DNA from 4 places in the Pantoea sp. X-Soil-ISGK-421 genome. Region 4 is predicted to be linked to each of the others. Evidence: predicted binding sites of a transcription regulator. Region 4 holds the regulator's gene; each other region holds the start of a gene.
The links. Region 4 encodes LexA, which represses DNA repair genes until DNA is damaged. Its sites were predicted from a motif close to TNCTGTATGTACATACAGNA; they were not measured.
Positions count from the first base shown of each region.

Region 1: metR (HTH-type transcriptional regulator MetR) is a predicted target of LexA. The motif match lies at 1,356-1,375, and genes of this name have one in related genera.
Region 2: umuD (translesion error-prone DNA polymerase V autoproteolytic subunit) is a predicted target of LexA. The motif match lies at 1,800-1,819, and genes of this name have one in related genera.
Region 3: umuD (translesion error-prone DNA polymerase V autoproteolytic subunit) is a predicted target of LexA. The motif match lies at 1,952-1,971, and genes of this name have one in related genera.

Region 1 is NZ_AP035979.1:233,588-236,797, forward strand. Features, by position in the region: gene AC6I8K_RS01060 (YehS family protein) at 1-297, opposite strand, end outside; gene metR (HTH-type transcriptional regulator MetR) at 391-1,323, opposite strand; gene metE (5-methyltetrahydropteroyltriglutamate--homocysteine S-methyltransferase) at 1,537-3,210, shown strand, end outside.
Region 2 is NZ_AP035981.1:163,021-166,230, forward strand. Features, by position in the region: gene AC6I8K_RS23435 (CBASS cGAMP-activated phospholipase) at 1-1,017, opposite strand, end outside; gene umuD (translesion error-prone DNA polymerase V autoproteolytic subunit) at 1,899-2,348, shown strand; gene umuC (translesion error-prone DNA polymerase V subunit UmuC) at 2,357-3,210, shown strand, end outside.
Region 3 is NZ_AP035979.1:1,708,009-1,711,218, forward strand. Features, by position in the region: gene AC6I8K_RS07950 (hypothetical protein) at 1-164, opposite strand, end outside; gene umuC (translesion error-prone DNA polymerase V subunit UmuC) at 248-1,510, opposite strand; gene umuD (translesion error-prone DNA polymerase V autoproteolytic subunit) at 1,510-1,932, opposite strand; gene AC6I8K_RS07965 (GNAT family N-acetyltransferase) at 2,073-2,585, opposite strand; gene AC6I8K_RS07970 (hypothetical protein) at 2,781-3,059, shown strand.
Region 4 is NZ_AP035979.1:376,235-379,444, forward strand. Features, by position in the region: gene plsB (glycerol-3-phosphate 1-O-acyltransferase PlsB) at 1-616, opposite strand, end outside; gene AC6I8K_RS01685 (diacylglycerol kinase) at 744-1,112, shown strand; gene lexA (transcriptional repressor LexA) at 1,218-1,832, shown strand; gene dinF (MATE family efflux transporter DinF) at 1,968-3,210, shown strand, end outside.

The DNA.
Region 1 (3,210 bases), 140 kb from region 4:
CAGCGCAAAGGCGATACGCAATTTCTTCATGAAAATATTGTTATTCATGCGACGCTCAATCGAAGGCGCGGGCGCATCTTCACTCTTACCGCGACGGTAAAAAATCAGACCGTTAAGGAAATAACCCATCAACACATCCGGCAGCTTGCGAAACGCGGCATCGTCATCCTTCTTCATCCACGCCTGCACATCTTCCAGCGGCACTTCACTGCCCGCCAAGGCAAAAATCTCCACCACTTTGCTATCGCTCAAATCAAGCATATAGCGCACGCTGCGCAGAACATCGTTACTCATCATGGTGAAACTCTCTTGGTCGCGGGTTGAGGCGGCGCATTATAGAGCAGGCGGGGCAGGGATAACAGCGTGGGCGACCTTCGTCGCCCAACATCATCAGGATGAGGTGGTTTGCAGTGAGCCCGGACGCGCGGCATCGCGCACGAAAGGCAGATGTTCACAGGCATGCTGACGGGCAAACCGCACAAAGGCTTCCATCACCGGCTGACGTTGCTCGCCTTCGCGTACGGCGGCATACAAGCGGCTCCACAAGCCATCGCCCAACGTCTTCGTCACCACCAAACCCTGCTGCTCAAAATTCTCTACCACCCAATGCGGCAGCGCGGCGATGCCCATGCGCGCCGACACCATTTGAATCAGCAATAACGTGTTATCCACGCTCTTCAAGGCCGGACTCACGCCCGCAGGTTGCAGGAAATGGCGCCACACATCTAAACGCTGACGCTGCACCGGATAGATCATCAGCACCTCATCGGCCATATCTTCTGGGGCAATATGTTCAAGCTGCGCCAAAGGATGATCCGGCGCCATCACCAAACGCACTTCAAAATCGAACATCGGTGAATAGAACAACCCGCTGCGCGGCAATATATCGGAGGTCAACACCACATCCAACTCGCCCTGCTGCAACGCGGGCTGTGGATCAAAGGTCACGCCGGATTTGAAATCCATCACCACCTGCGGCCAGCTCTGGCGGAAATTATTCAGCGCGGGCGTGAGCCATTGAATGCAGCTATGACACTCAATAGCGATACGCAAGGTGGTCTGATGCGGCTCATGGCATGCCTGCAAAGCCTGCTGAATCTGTGGCAAAACCTGCTCAGCCAGCTGCAATAAAATCTCTCCCTGCGGCGTAAAACGCAGCGGCTGGCTTTTACGCACAAACAGACGAAAGCCCAGCCGCTGTTCCAGATCGCTGAACTGGTGGGACAACGCGGATTGCGTCTGATGAAGCTGTGAGGCGGCGGCGGCTAATGAGCCGGTATTCCGTAACGCCTGCAGCGTCCGCAGGTGTTTGAGTTCGATCATGAGAATCCTTCACATCGAGATTGAACAAATTGCGCTTGAGGAACATACAGTACCCGCAGATTATGGCGGTGTAAACATCTGGACGGCTAAACATCCCGGGCAAACGTCGCGGCCACTTTACGTTTGTCCAGCCACATTGCTCAGCGAAGGGAATCGTGACTCGCTGGATGAACGTAAATCGGTTGTACCTCAAGAATATCTGGAGAACAGAAAATGACCATTCTGAACCATACACTCGGTTTCCCTCGCGTCGGTCTGCGTCGTGAACTGAAGAAAGCACAGGAAAGCTATTGGGCAGGTAACAGCTCACAGGAAGCGCTGCTGGCGGTGGGGCGCGAGTTGCGTGCCCGTCACTGGCAACAGCAGAAAGAGGCGGGCATCGATCTGCTGCCGGTTGGCGACTTCGCCTGGTACGATCACGTTCTCACCACCAGCCTGCTGCTGGGTAACGTGCCCGCACGCCATCAGAACAAAGATGGATCCGTCGATCTCGATACGCTATTCCGCCTCGGCCGTGGCCGCGCACCAAGCGGGGAACCTGCGGCGGCGGCGGAAATGACCAAATGGTTTAACACCAATTATCACTACATGGTGCCGGAATTCACTCAAGGGCAGCAGTTCAAACTGACCTGGCCCCAATTGCTGGATGAAGTTGACGAAGCGCTGGCGCTCGGCCACAAGGTTAAACCGGTGCTTCTCGGCCCGCTCACCTATCTGTGGCTGGGTAAAGTCAAAGGCGAGCCATTCGATCGTCTGTCACTGCTCAAAGACATTCTGCCGGTTTACCAACAGGTGCTGGCCGAACTGAAAAAACGTGATATCGAATGGGTGCAGATCGATGAGCCAGCACTGGCGCTGGAGCTGCCACAAGCGTGGCGCGCTGCATACAAACCGGCTTACGACGCGCTGCAGGGCGAAACTAAACTGCTGCTCACCGCCTATTTCGACAGCATCGGCCAGAACATTGACGTCATTAAAGCGCTGCCGGTGCAAGGTCTGCACGTTGACCTGGTTCATGGCAAAGACGACATCCAACAGTTGAACCAGCAGATTCCCGCGGATTGGCTGCTGTCTGTTGGGGTGATCAACGGCCGTAACGTCTGGCGTGCGGATCTCAGCAGCTGGTTTGAGCGTTTGCAGCCGCTGCTCAGCCAGCGCAAACAGCTTTGGATCGGCTCCTCTTGCTCACTCCTTCATAGCCCAATCGATCTCAGCGTGGAAACCCGCCTTGATGAAGAAGTGAAAAGCTGGTTCGCTTTTGCCCTGCAGAAGTGTGCTGAGCTGTCGCTGCTGAGCAACGCGCTGAACAACAATGATGCGGCTTCGCTGGTTGCGTGGAGTGCGCCGATTCGTGCGCGTGCCCACTCAACACGCGTTCACAATGCTGCAGTCGGCGAGCGTCTGGCGAAAATCCAGACCAAAGACACTGAACGCGCCAGCAGCTACACCGAGCGTGCGAACGCGCAGCGTCAGCGCTTCAACCTGCCAGCATGGCCGACCACCACCATCGGTTCATTCCCGCAGACCACTGAAATTCGTGGGCTGCGGCTCGACTTTAAGAAAGGCAACATTGATGGCGGTAATTACCGCACCGGCATCGCTGAACACATCAAACAGGCGATTTTTGAGCAGGAACGTTTAGGACTCGACGTGTTAGTGCACGGAGAAGCAGAACGTAACGACATGGTTGAATACTTCGGCGAAAACCTCGACGGCTTCGTGTTCACCCAAAACGGCTGGGTGCAGAGCTATGGTTCACGCTGCGTCAAACCGCCGGTTATCATTGGCGACGTAAGCCGTCCACGGGCGATCACCGTTGAGTGGGCGAAGTACGCGCAGTCGCTGACCGATAAACCGGTTAAAGGCATGCTGACCGGTCCGGTGACC
Region 2 (3,210 bases), on a different replicon from region 4:
AAATTGCTTCAATTTCTGATTCTGAGCGAAGTGTGTATGCGCTAGCTGCTTGCCCCTAGCCCTTAGATTTTCCAGAGAACTCTTCGACGCGTTGTCAAGAGTGATTTCACCTGCGGCCTCATTGGGGATAGTCTCATCAATACAGTTATAATTTTCTGAAGCGTTGTTATACGCGAGCTCTCGCAGGAGCATATTTCTATGCAGGTGTTGGTTAGCTGTCATGGTTGATAGCACCAGTCTTTTACCGCCCCCCCAGAGACGAATGTATCCGTTCCACCCCTGCCTGCTAAGCTGTTTCGGATTTAGCGAATACTCTTCACCAACGGTACCAATATTAAGAATATGTATGTCTTTGTGGTTAACATCTGAGTTTGGCTTTAAGTCCTTAAATACTTCTAGAAGAGCAATGTAGCTGGGGTTGTTTGCGACTAAACCCCCATCAGCAAAATGCGCACCTAGCTCTTTACAGTGATGTGGAGCGAAGAAAGTTGGGGCTGCGGATGTCGCAAGTGCGGCATCAATCAATTTCAGCGTTCCGTCGCGGGTAAATTCAGGATTGTGGGGAGTTTTGAAAATCTGCGGTTTTCCTGACGTGAGGTTTACCGCAGGAATCATCACTCGTCGTGTTAGATCGTTAAAGGTAGTTTCTGCCCCAATCATCGATTCAATCGTTTTGCGAAGCGGCGAACTGCTGTAAATAGGTGCGAAAATCGATTTAATCAGGTTTACTACCGGCCATCTCGTTGGGAATATTTCATGTGCTCTCTCTAAAAATACACTTTCGAGTTCGCGGGCACTCTTTCCGGATGCCAAGCCTAAGGCTAAAATCCCGCCGATGGATGTACCTGTTATGAGATCAAAATATTCACCAATCCTGATTTGCTGCTCGGGGTATTTGTTCATAAGTATTCGTTCAATCTCGGCAAGCACACTGATAGTGAACATTCCCCTTGCCCCTCCCCCATTTAGACTAAGTATTCTCACTCTAGGGTTTTGAACCACGCTTACATCAGACATTGCCGACTCCCAAACATAAATAATGATTATTAAAACTGTTTTTTAAATGTTTTTTCAATGTACAAATAACCAGTATTCATCAAAAAGGTTAAGAGTTCTGAATTGAGATTTAAAAGTGACCGATGCCGCTAAAATAACTAAATTTCATGGCTGGAAATGTGGTGAAGAACAATTCTCATTGATGTGAGAGATAAACATACTAACCTGAGCAATGCAGGCATATATCAAGGATTAAAGGAGCATTTCAAATGATTTAACCATAGCCTCGACCTGCTGGCCTTGGAGTTGGCTATCACTAGCCAGACTATGCGCCTGCGTTGTAAAGCTGTTATCAGAATGTTGGTATAAATCAAAGTGTAGGCTCGCTCAGAAATCTTTGAAGGTTTAGATTTATGCAAGTTTATGTTGCCGAAAGCTATCCGCTCGCCTATAACGTCGCTTCTGGCACATAGCGGACGTCTCGTACCTGTAAGAACATTTCTTCCAGAAATAACCTGGCTAGCGTGAACTGCACAGACTTCTTTCTGATACCTCTATGCGGCATGAAGCTGCCAGATATAGCTTCAAACCACTGATACCCAGCTGACGCCGTCATCCTTAGGCTAAAGATTGAATTCACACTTAATTCCGATCATTTCAGCAAAGACCACGGGCTGCTAAAGCTTCCGGAAAATGACCGCCGACGTCTCAGGAAAATAAAACTGGTCGCCATTCAGGCAGATGAGTGGCTAAACGACGATCATTCAACTTAGGGGACTTGCCAGACAAATCCGCCTCAATAATACTGTATATAAAAACAGTATCATTTTGAGGAGGATTTTTATGCGTGACGTACAGATAGCAATCGCTTTATCGCCGGATCATCTGCAGAGGGCTGCTCTATGAAACAGGCAGCATGTTCTGCGGATCTCACTCTGCTCTGGCCCCCCATTTTTACTCCCAGAATACGCGTGCCGCTTTACGCAGAGCCCTGCGCGGCCGGCTTTCCCTCCCCTGCACAGGATTACGTTGAAAAAGAGCTCGACCTCAACGAGCTCTGCATTCGCCGGCGCGCGTCGACGTTCTTCGTGCGCGCCAGCGGCAACAGCATGCAGGATCTCGGCCTGTTTGATGGCGACGTCATGGTGGTTGATCGGGCAGAAGAGGCAGCGCACCACGACATCGTCATTGCGGAAGTAGACTACGAGTTCACGGTCAAGCGCCTGCAGCTGCAGCCGTGCCTTGCTCTGCTTCCCATGAATCCAGCCTACCCCGTAATTTATCCGGAAGAGCTCCAGCTGCTTGGCGTAGTCACCTGGTTTTTTAACAGCACGCGTGCGCGCCGGAGGTAGCTATGCCAATGTTCGGTCTGGCAGATGTGAACTCGTTTTATGCGAGCTGTGAGGCGCTCTTCCGCCCTGATCTTCGCGGGAAACCGATAGTAGTGCTCAGCAACAACGATGGTTGCGTCATCGCGCGCAGCGCCGGCGCCAAAAAGCTCGGCATCAAAATGGGCGCGCCGTGGTTCCAGATAAAAACCCAAGACTATCCAGAACGCGTACATGTTTTCAGTTCGAATTACGCGCTGTACCACAGCATGTCGCAGCGCGTGATGACAGCACTTGAAGAGATGACACCTAGAGTTGAGCAGTACTCCATTGATGAAATGTTCCTAGACCTTACCGGCATTGACGGCTGCGAAGACTTCGAAGATTTCGGCCGTCGCCTGCGTGCGCATGTGCTTAATATAACTGGCCTGACCGTCGGCGTGGGTATGGGTCCGACCAAGACGCTGGCGAAAAGCGCACAATGGGCCAGCAAAGAATGGAAGCAGTTCCGGGGCGTACTGGCGCTTACGTCAAAAAATCCTAAACGAACTGAAACCCTTCTTCTGAATCAGCCTGTCGAGGAAATCTGGGGCGTGGGTCGTCGCATCGGCAAGCGTCTCAACCTGATGGGAATTGAAAACGCCCTGCAACTGGCGCGTGCGCACCCTGCCCTAATACGCAAAAACTTCAGCGTCGTTCTCGAGCGAACCGTGCGCGAACTCAACGGCGAATCGTGCATTCCGCTCGAGGAGTTGCCGCCGGCGAAGCAGCAGATCGTTTCCAGCCGCTCTTTTGGCGAACGCATTACCACCAAGGTGGCTATGCAGGAGGCGCTCTGCCAGTACGCGACGCGCGCAGCGGAGAAGCTGAGGAAAGAGCGGCAGTT
Region 3 (3,210 bases), 1.3 Mb from region 4:
TCATATTCTTTCGCCAGCTGAATAATCACCTCGTCATATTTGCCCTTGAAGGTGATGTTATTAACTGCCACTTGCTTAATCATTAACTCGCGCAAGGCAGCGACTTCAATCTCCAGTCGGCTAACGTTTTCTTCCAGCTCTTTTACGCGTTCTTCATTCGCCATAGGTTCTCCGGATGTTATTAAGCTGTGGCTGTGTCAGGGCCTGAATATCGCATTGGCATGCGTGTAATTCAAGCGTGAAGCGGTTACTTCGCCACCGGCAGATCCGCCAGCCGGGTGGTGTAGGCCGGTGATAGCATCTCGCGCTTCATCGACCAGGGTTTCTGAATCCCTTGTCCGGCAAACCATAACGCGCCGCGCTGATGGGCATTCATTTTGTCGATCAGTGCCATCAGCTGGTCACTATTATGGCGCGGCTGATACTCAGCAAACAGATCAAACTGCGCCACGCCATCGCTAAAGAAATCACCCAACATTACACCGCCTTTCATATATCGTTTACCGGGAACCCAGATGCGATCTAAACAGTTGAGCGTGGCCTGAATAATATCGCGACTGTCAGCCGTGGGCGTAATCAAGGTTTGGCTGGCCGCATTGGCGTAATAAGGATGATGCGGGTCATGTGGACTGGTGCGAATAAACGTACCGATATGACGGCAATATTGCCGCTCGCTGCGCAACTTCTCTGCGGCACGTGCGGCGTAATTGGCGATGGCTTCGCGCATATCCTGGTATTCGGTAATGCGGTCACCAAACGAGCGCGAGCAGAGGATATTTTGTCGATTGGGAATCACCTCCTCAAACGCCAGACAAGACTCGCCACATAATTCACGCACCGTGCGCTCCAGCACCACGCCAAAGTGTTTACGGATGAGCGCAGTCGGGGTTTCAGCCAATTGCAACGCGGTGGTAATCCCCATCAGGTTGAGCTTTTGCGATAAGCGACGGCCCACGCCCCACACCTCTTCGACCTTAACGAGTTTCATCAACTCGCGCTGGCGGCGGGGCAAGGAGAGATCCATCACGTTCTCGGCTTTGGTCCAGCGTTTCGCAGCCCAGTTGGCGAGCTTGGCGAGGGTTTTGGTCGGCGCAATGCCGACACCCACGCGCAGATGAGTGTCTTGATAAATGCGATCGCGAATATCGCAGCCTAACTGTTCGAACGTCATGCAGGCATTGATGCCGGTGACGTCAACGAAGGCTTCATCGATGGAATATTCATCCACGCGCGTGGATATCAGCGCCAGTGTTTCCATCACGCGGCGCGACATATCACCGTACAAGGCATAGTTGGACGAAAACACCACCACCTTATGGCGCATCAGCTCTTCGCGATGTTTAAAGTAGGGCGCGCCCATTTTGATGCCCAGCGCTTTGGCCTCTCGGCTCAGGGAAATAATGCAGCCGTCGTTATTCGACAGCACCACAATCGGCTTGCCGCGCAGATCCGGGCGAAACACCGTTTCACAGCTGGCGTAAAAGGAGTTCACATCCACCAGGGCAAACATCAGCGGCCTATGGTTTTAATCACGTGTTTAACGATGCCGAAAACTTCGAACTCATCGGCGTCAGGAATGGCGATAATCGCATGCGCGGCATTCATCGGTTTGAGATGCAGGTAAGGCTGTAACATCAGTTGTTTCACGGTGAACTCACCGGAAAGCGACGCCACCACAATGTCACCGTGTTTGGGTTTGAGCGAACTGTCCACCACCAGCATGTCACCTTCATGGATACCGATGTCGATCATCGAGTCACCGCTGACTCTGATGAAGTAGGTAGAGCTGGGGTGATCCACTAAAAAATCGTTGAGGTCGAGGCGTTGTTCTACATAGTCCTGAGCGGGCGACGGAAAGCCGCAGGGCACGCGGCTGATGAACAAGGGTAACGCTAAAATGGCGCGGATTTCCGCGGGCTGAAAAAACTGCATGGCTGCGATCTCAAATCGTTACTGTATATGTATACAGTAATATCGATTAGGCAGTTTGATCAAGCCAGAACAGGCAATGATCTGCAAAACAGTTGGCAGCAAAGAGAATTTATTCTGCAGAAAACGGCCTGCCGCTGCGCTTAAATCATCATCCCCATGATCTGCATCGTGCTTTGCTGCGAGGCGGTGACAAACGGAATGTCTTTGATGTGCTGCATACCAAAGGCTTCATAGAACTTTCGAGCGCGTACGTTATTGCCTAACACTTCCAGCCACAGATAGCCTTCGCGTTTGTCACGCGCCTCATTGATGATGCTCTCAAACATCCATCGACCATAGTTTTTCCCGGTTTCTTCCGGATTGAGATACAGCTTATTCAGCAACGCGCCGCTCATGCCAGAATCCGGCACCGGCGTGTTCCAGGTGACTTTGGCGAAGCCAATGGGCTTGTCGGTCTCGGCAATCAGCCAGCTTTCATTGGGCGCCGCTAAGCTGCTATTCAGCTCTGCCAGACCATATTCCTTGTCGATAAAGGCATCCAGTTCTTCTGCGGAAACCCACATATGTTTGAAATGCGCATTGTAGGTCATGCGCCCCAGCAGGTGCAGCAGCTCTGCATCCTCTGCCTTGGCTTTGCGTATGGTAAACTCCATGCCAGATTTCCTTGCTTAATTCTTGTTATTAATCACATCGTCGGTGCGAGCACGGCAACCGAACGGCAATTACCATAACGTGTTAGTAACAAAAACCCAAGATAACCAGAGCTTTCTGTTAACAAGGCGCTACGCCGATGATCTATAGTAAGTACTGAGAACCAAGCGTAAGCCCATATTCTCAGGAGGTAGAAGATGTCAGATTCGCAACCTAAAATTATCGGCGAAGCCGCCTATACGCTACTGGTGCGCCGCGAGGAAGTCAGTGTCTTATCACTGCTGGCAGAGCTCGCGCGCATGGCGAAAAAAGTGCAAAACAGTGAACAGCTGCAACGCATTGCCCAGGCCCAGCAATGGTTGCTCACGCACCGCCAACCGGCGGGCAGCGATAATCGTGTCCATTCAGCGTTACGCGGGTTGAGTCGTCAGGAAGGCAGTGTCAGACTGCCCTCGGCAGACACCGACGACAGTTAACTATCCCAGCGGGCTCACGCGTCGATAACTTTCGGCGCTGAGCTCATGGATTTGGAAATAAAAGCTTTCCAATTATCCTAATTCACACTTATTAGCACTTTTTGCAACAAACCCCACCTAACAACTTGAGTAAGCTCCTTGTACAGCTTTT
Region 4 (3,210 bases):
CGGCCAGACGTTGGCGGGCAAAGTGAATACGCGCCACGCGAGCCAGCTTCTGCGCAATCGACTTATCGGTGCCGTGTTCGGTCGCCATTTGGCGCAGCGAAACGGTTTGCGAAAAGCGCACAAAGCTGTCGCGGCCGTGCCACAAAATAGCGAAGAACTTCTGAACACCATTGAGAATACGCAGATGTGGCGTGGACTCACCGGATGTTTCACGTCCCGGCGCGCGACCAAACATCACCGCAACCGGCAGCATTTGCACATCAAGATGCGGGTTGCTGCGGTGCAAATCCAGATAATCGTGGAACAGCTTTACCGATTCGGGATTTGCCACGAAATAGGGAATGACGCGTGGGCCATCGTGAATAAACACGTGACGCGGCAGCAGGGTGCCATCGATCTCCAGCGGAGCCAGCGGATCGGGCAGATCATGTTTCAGGCATTGAGCACGCAGCGTGAGTAGGTCAGCCTTTGAATCATAAGGCAAAACATACATCACAGGACGTGTCGGATCGATCCCGTGCTCAGAGACGGGATCGGTCGGAATGACCTTACTTTTTACCAAAATAGAGAGTGGTAAATTCAATAATTTGTAATAGAGTTTACGCCAACCTGACATAGACAACTTTAAGCCTCTTGTTAGCAAAGCGCGGCAAGCATACCAGAAAGCGCAGCGAAGGTCTGTGGCTCTGCCGCCTCAAACTGCCCTCACATTGACGTCAAAATAGTTCAAGGGTTCCATAGACATGGCAAATAACGTCACCGGTTTAGTAAGAATAGTGAAAGCCGCCGGTTATTCCTGGCAGGGGTTACGCGCCGCATGGCAGCACGAAGCCGCATTTCGGCAGGAAGCCGTTGCCGCGCTGGTGGCTATTCTTGTGGCCTGCTGGCTGGATGTAGATACCATCGCCCGCATCTTAATGATTGGCTCGGTGGTGCTGGTTATCATCGTTGAGATCCTTAATAGCGCTATCGAAGCGGTGGTGGACCGCATTGGTCAAGAGCAACATCCGCTCGCGGGCCGTGCCAAAGACATGGGATCGGCTGCCGTATTACTGACTATCTTACTGGCTCTGTTCGTCTGGATCGCGCTGCTCTGGACGCATTTGAGATAGGGATTCCAGATTCATCAAACCGCTGATTTTTCCCTCTGTTACGGTTTTCATTTCGCCAATACCTGTATATACTCACAGCGACTGTATAAACAACCAGGGGGCGGGATGAAAGCGTTAACTGCACGGCAGCAACAGGTCTATGACCTGATTCGCGACCATATTAACCAGACGGGCATGCCGCCAACGCGTGCGGAAATTGCTGCGCAACTGGGTTTTCGCTCGCCCAATGCTGCTGAAGAGCATCTGAAAGCGCTGGCGCGTAAAGGCGTAATTGAAATTGTTTCCGGCGCATCGCGCGGGATTCGCCTGTTGATGGAAGAAGAATCGAGCGAAGGTCTGCCGCTGATTGGCCGCGTCGCTGCCGGTGAGCCCTTGCTGGCACAGGAACACATCGAAGCCCACTACCAGGTGGATGCTAACCTGTTCAAACCGAGCGCTGATTTTCTGTTGCGCGTGAGCGGTATGTCGATGAAAGACATTGGCATTATGGATGGCGATCTGTTGGCGGTGCATAAAACTCAGGAAGTGCGTAACGGCCAGGTTGTAGTGGCGCGCATTGATGATGAAGTCACCGTGAAACGCTGGAAAAAGCAGGGTGCGATTGTTCATCTGCTGCCAGAAAATACCGATTTTCAGCCGATTGTCGTTGATACCCGTGAGCAGTCGCTAACCGTTGAAGGTTTGGCTGTCGGGATTGTGCGCAACGGCGAGTGGCTCTAATCAGTTTCTGAGCCTCACCCACTGCGGTGGCGTATCATGCGCTAACCGCAGTCTGCTGTTTTACTTCTCTGTGACTCTTTCTGCGGCTCACTCTGGCGCCATTACGCTGATTACCGCAAACAACGGAATGGGCGAATGCAGCTGTTTTCCTCTTCAGATAAAACGCTCTGGCGGCTGGCGCTGCCGATGATCCTTTCAAACATCACCGTCCCGTTATTGGGCGTGGTGGATACTGCCGTTATTGGTCATCTCGATAGCCCTATCTATTTGGGCGGTGTCGCGGTTGGCACGACGGCAACCAGCTTCATCTTTATGCTCCTATTGTTCCTGCGCATGAGCACGACCGGACTCACCGCTCAGGCATTTGGTGCTAATGATAAAACCGCGCTGGCGCGCGCCTTAACGCAACCGCTGCTGATTGCGCTGGTTTTTGGTGTGCTGTTTATGGTGCTGCGGACGCCGGTAAGCAGTTTGGCTGCAGCCTTGATGGGTGGCAGCCCGGAAGTGCAACACCAGGCGAAAATATTCATTGAGATTCGCTGGCTAAGTGCGCCTGCGACCTTAGCCAATCTGGTGATTCTCGGCTGGCTGCTGGGCGTGCAGTATGCACGTGCGCCGATGGTGCTGCTGATCATTGGCAATCTGGTCAACATCCTGCTTGATCTGCTGTTTGTCCTCAAACTGCATTGGGGCGTGGCCGGGGCGGCGGCGGCAACCGCACTGGCAGAATATGTCACGCTGGGCGTGGGGCTGTGGATGGTGGCGCGTGTGCTGAAAATGCGCGGTATCCACTTTACTCTGCTAAAAAGCAGCTGGCGCGGCGATGCGGCACGGCTGTTCCGCCTTAATCGCGACATTATGCTGCGCTCCTTAATGCTGCAAATCTGTTTTGCCTCGCTCACGATTCTTGGTGCGCGTATTGGACCGGATGTGGTAGCGGTCAATGCTGTACTGCTGATGTTCCTCACTTTTACTGCTTACGCGCTGGATGGTTTTGCCTACGCAGTTGAAGCCTGCTCCGGTGAGGCCGTTGGGGCCAAAGATCGCAGTCGATTATTGCTTATCTGGCATGCGGCCTGCCGTCAGGCCTGTTTTGTTGCGGTGATATTTGCGCTGATTTATGCCTTTACGGGTCCGCAGATAGTGGCGATGCTGACTTCACTGGAAGCGCTGCGCGAAATGGCCGATCGCTACCTTATCTGGCAAGTGATTCTGCCGCTGGTTGGTGTTTGGTGCTATCTGCTGGATGGCATGTTTATTGGCGCAACGCGTGGCCGTGAAATGCGTAACAGCATGGTGATAGCGGCAATCGGCTATGGCTTGTCACTATTGACGCTGCCGTGGCTGGGCAACCACGGTTTATGGCTGGCGGTGACGG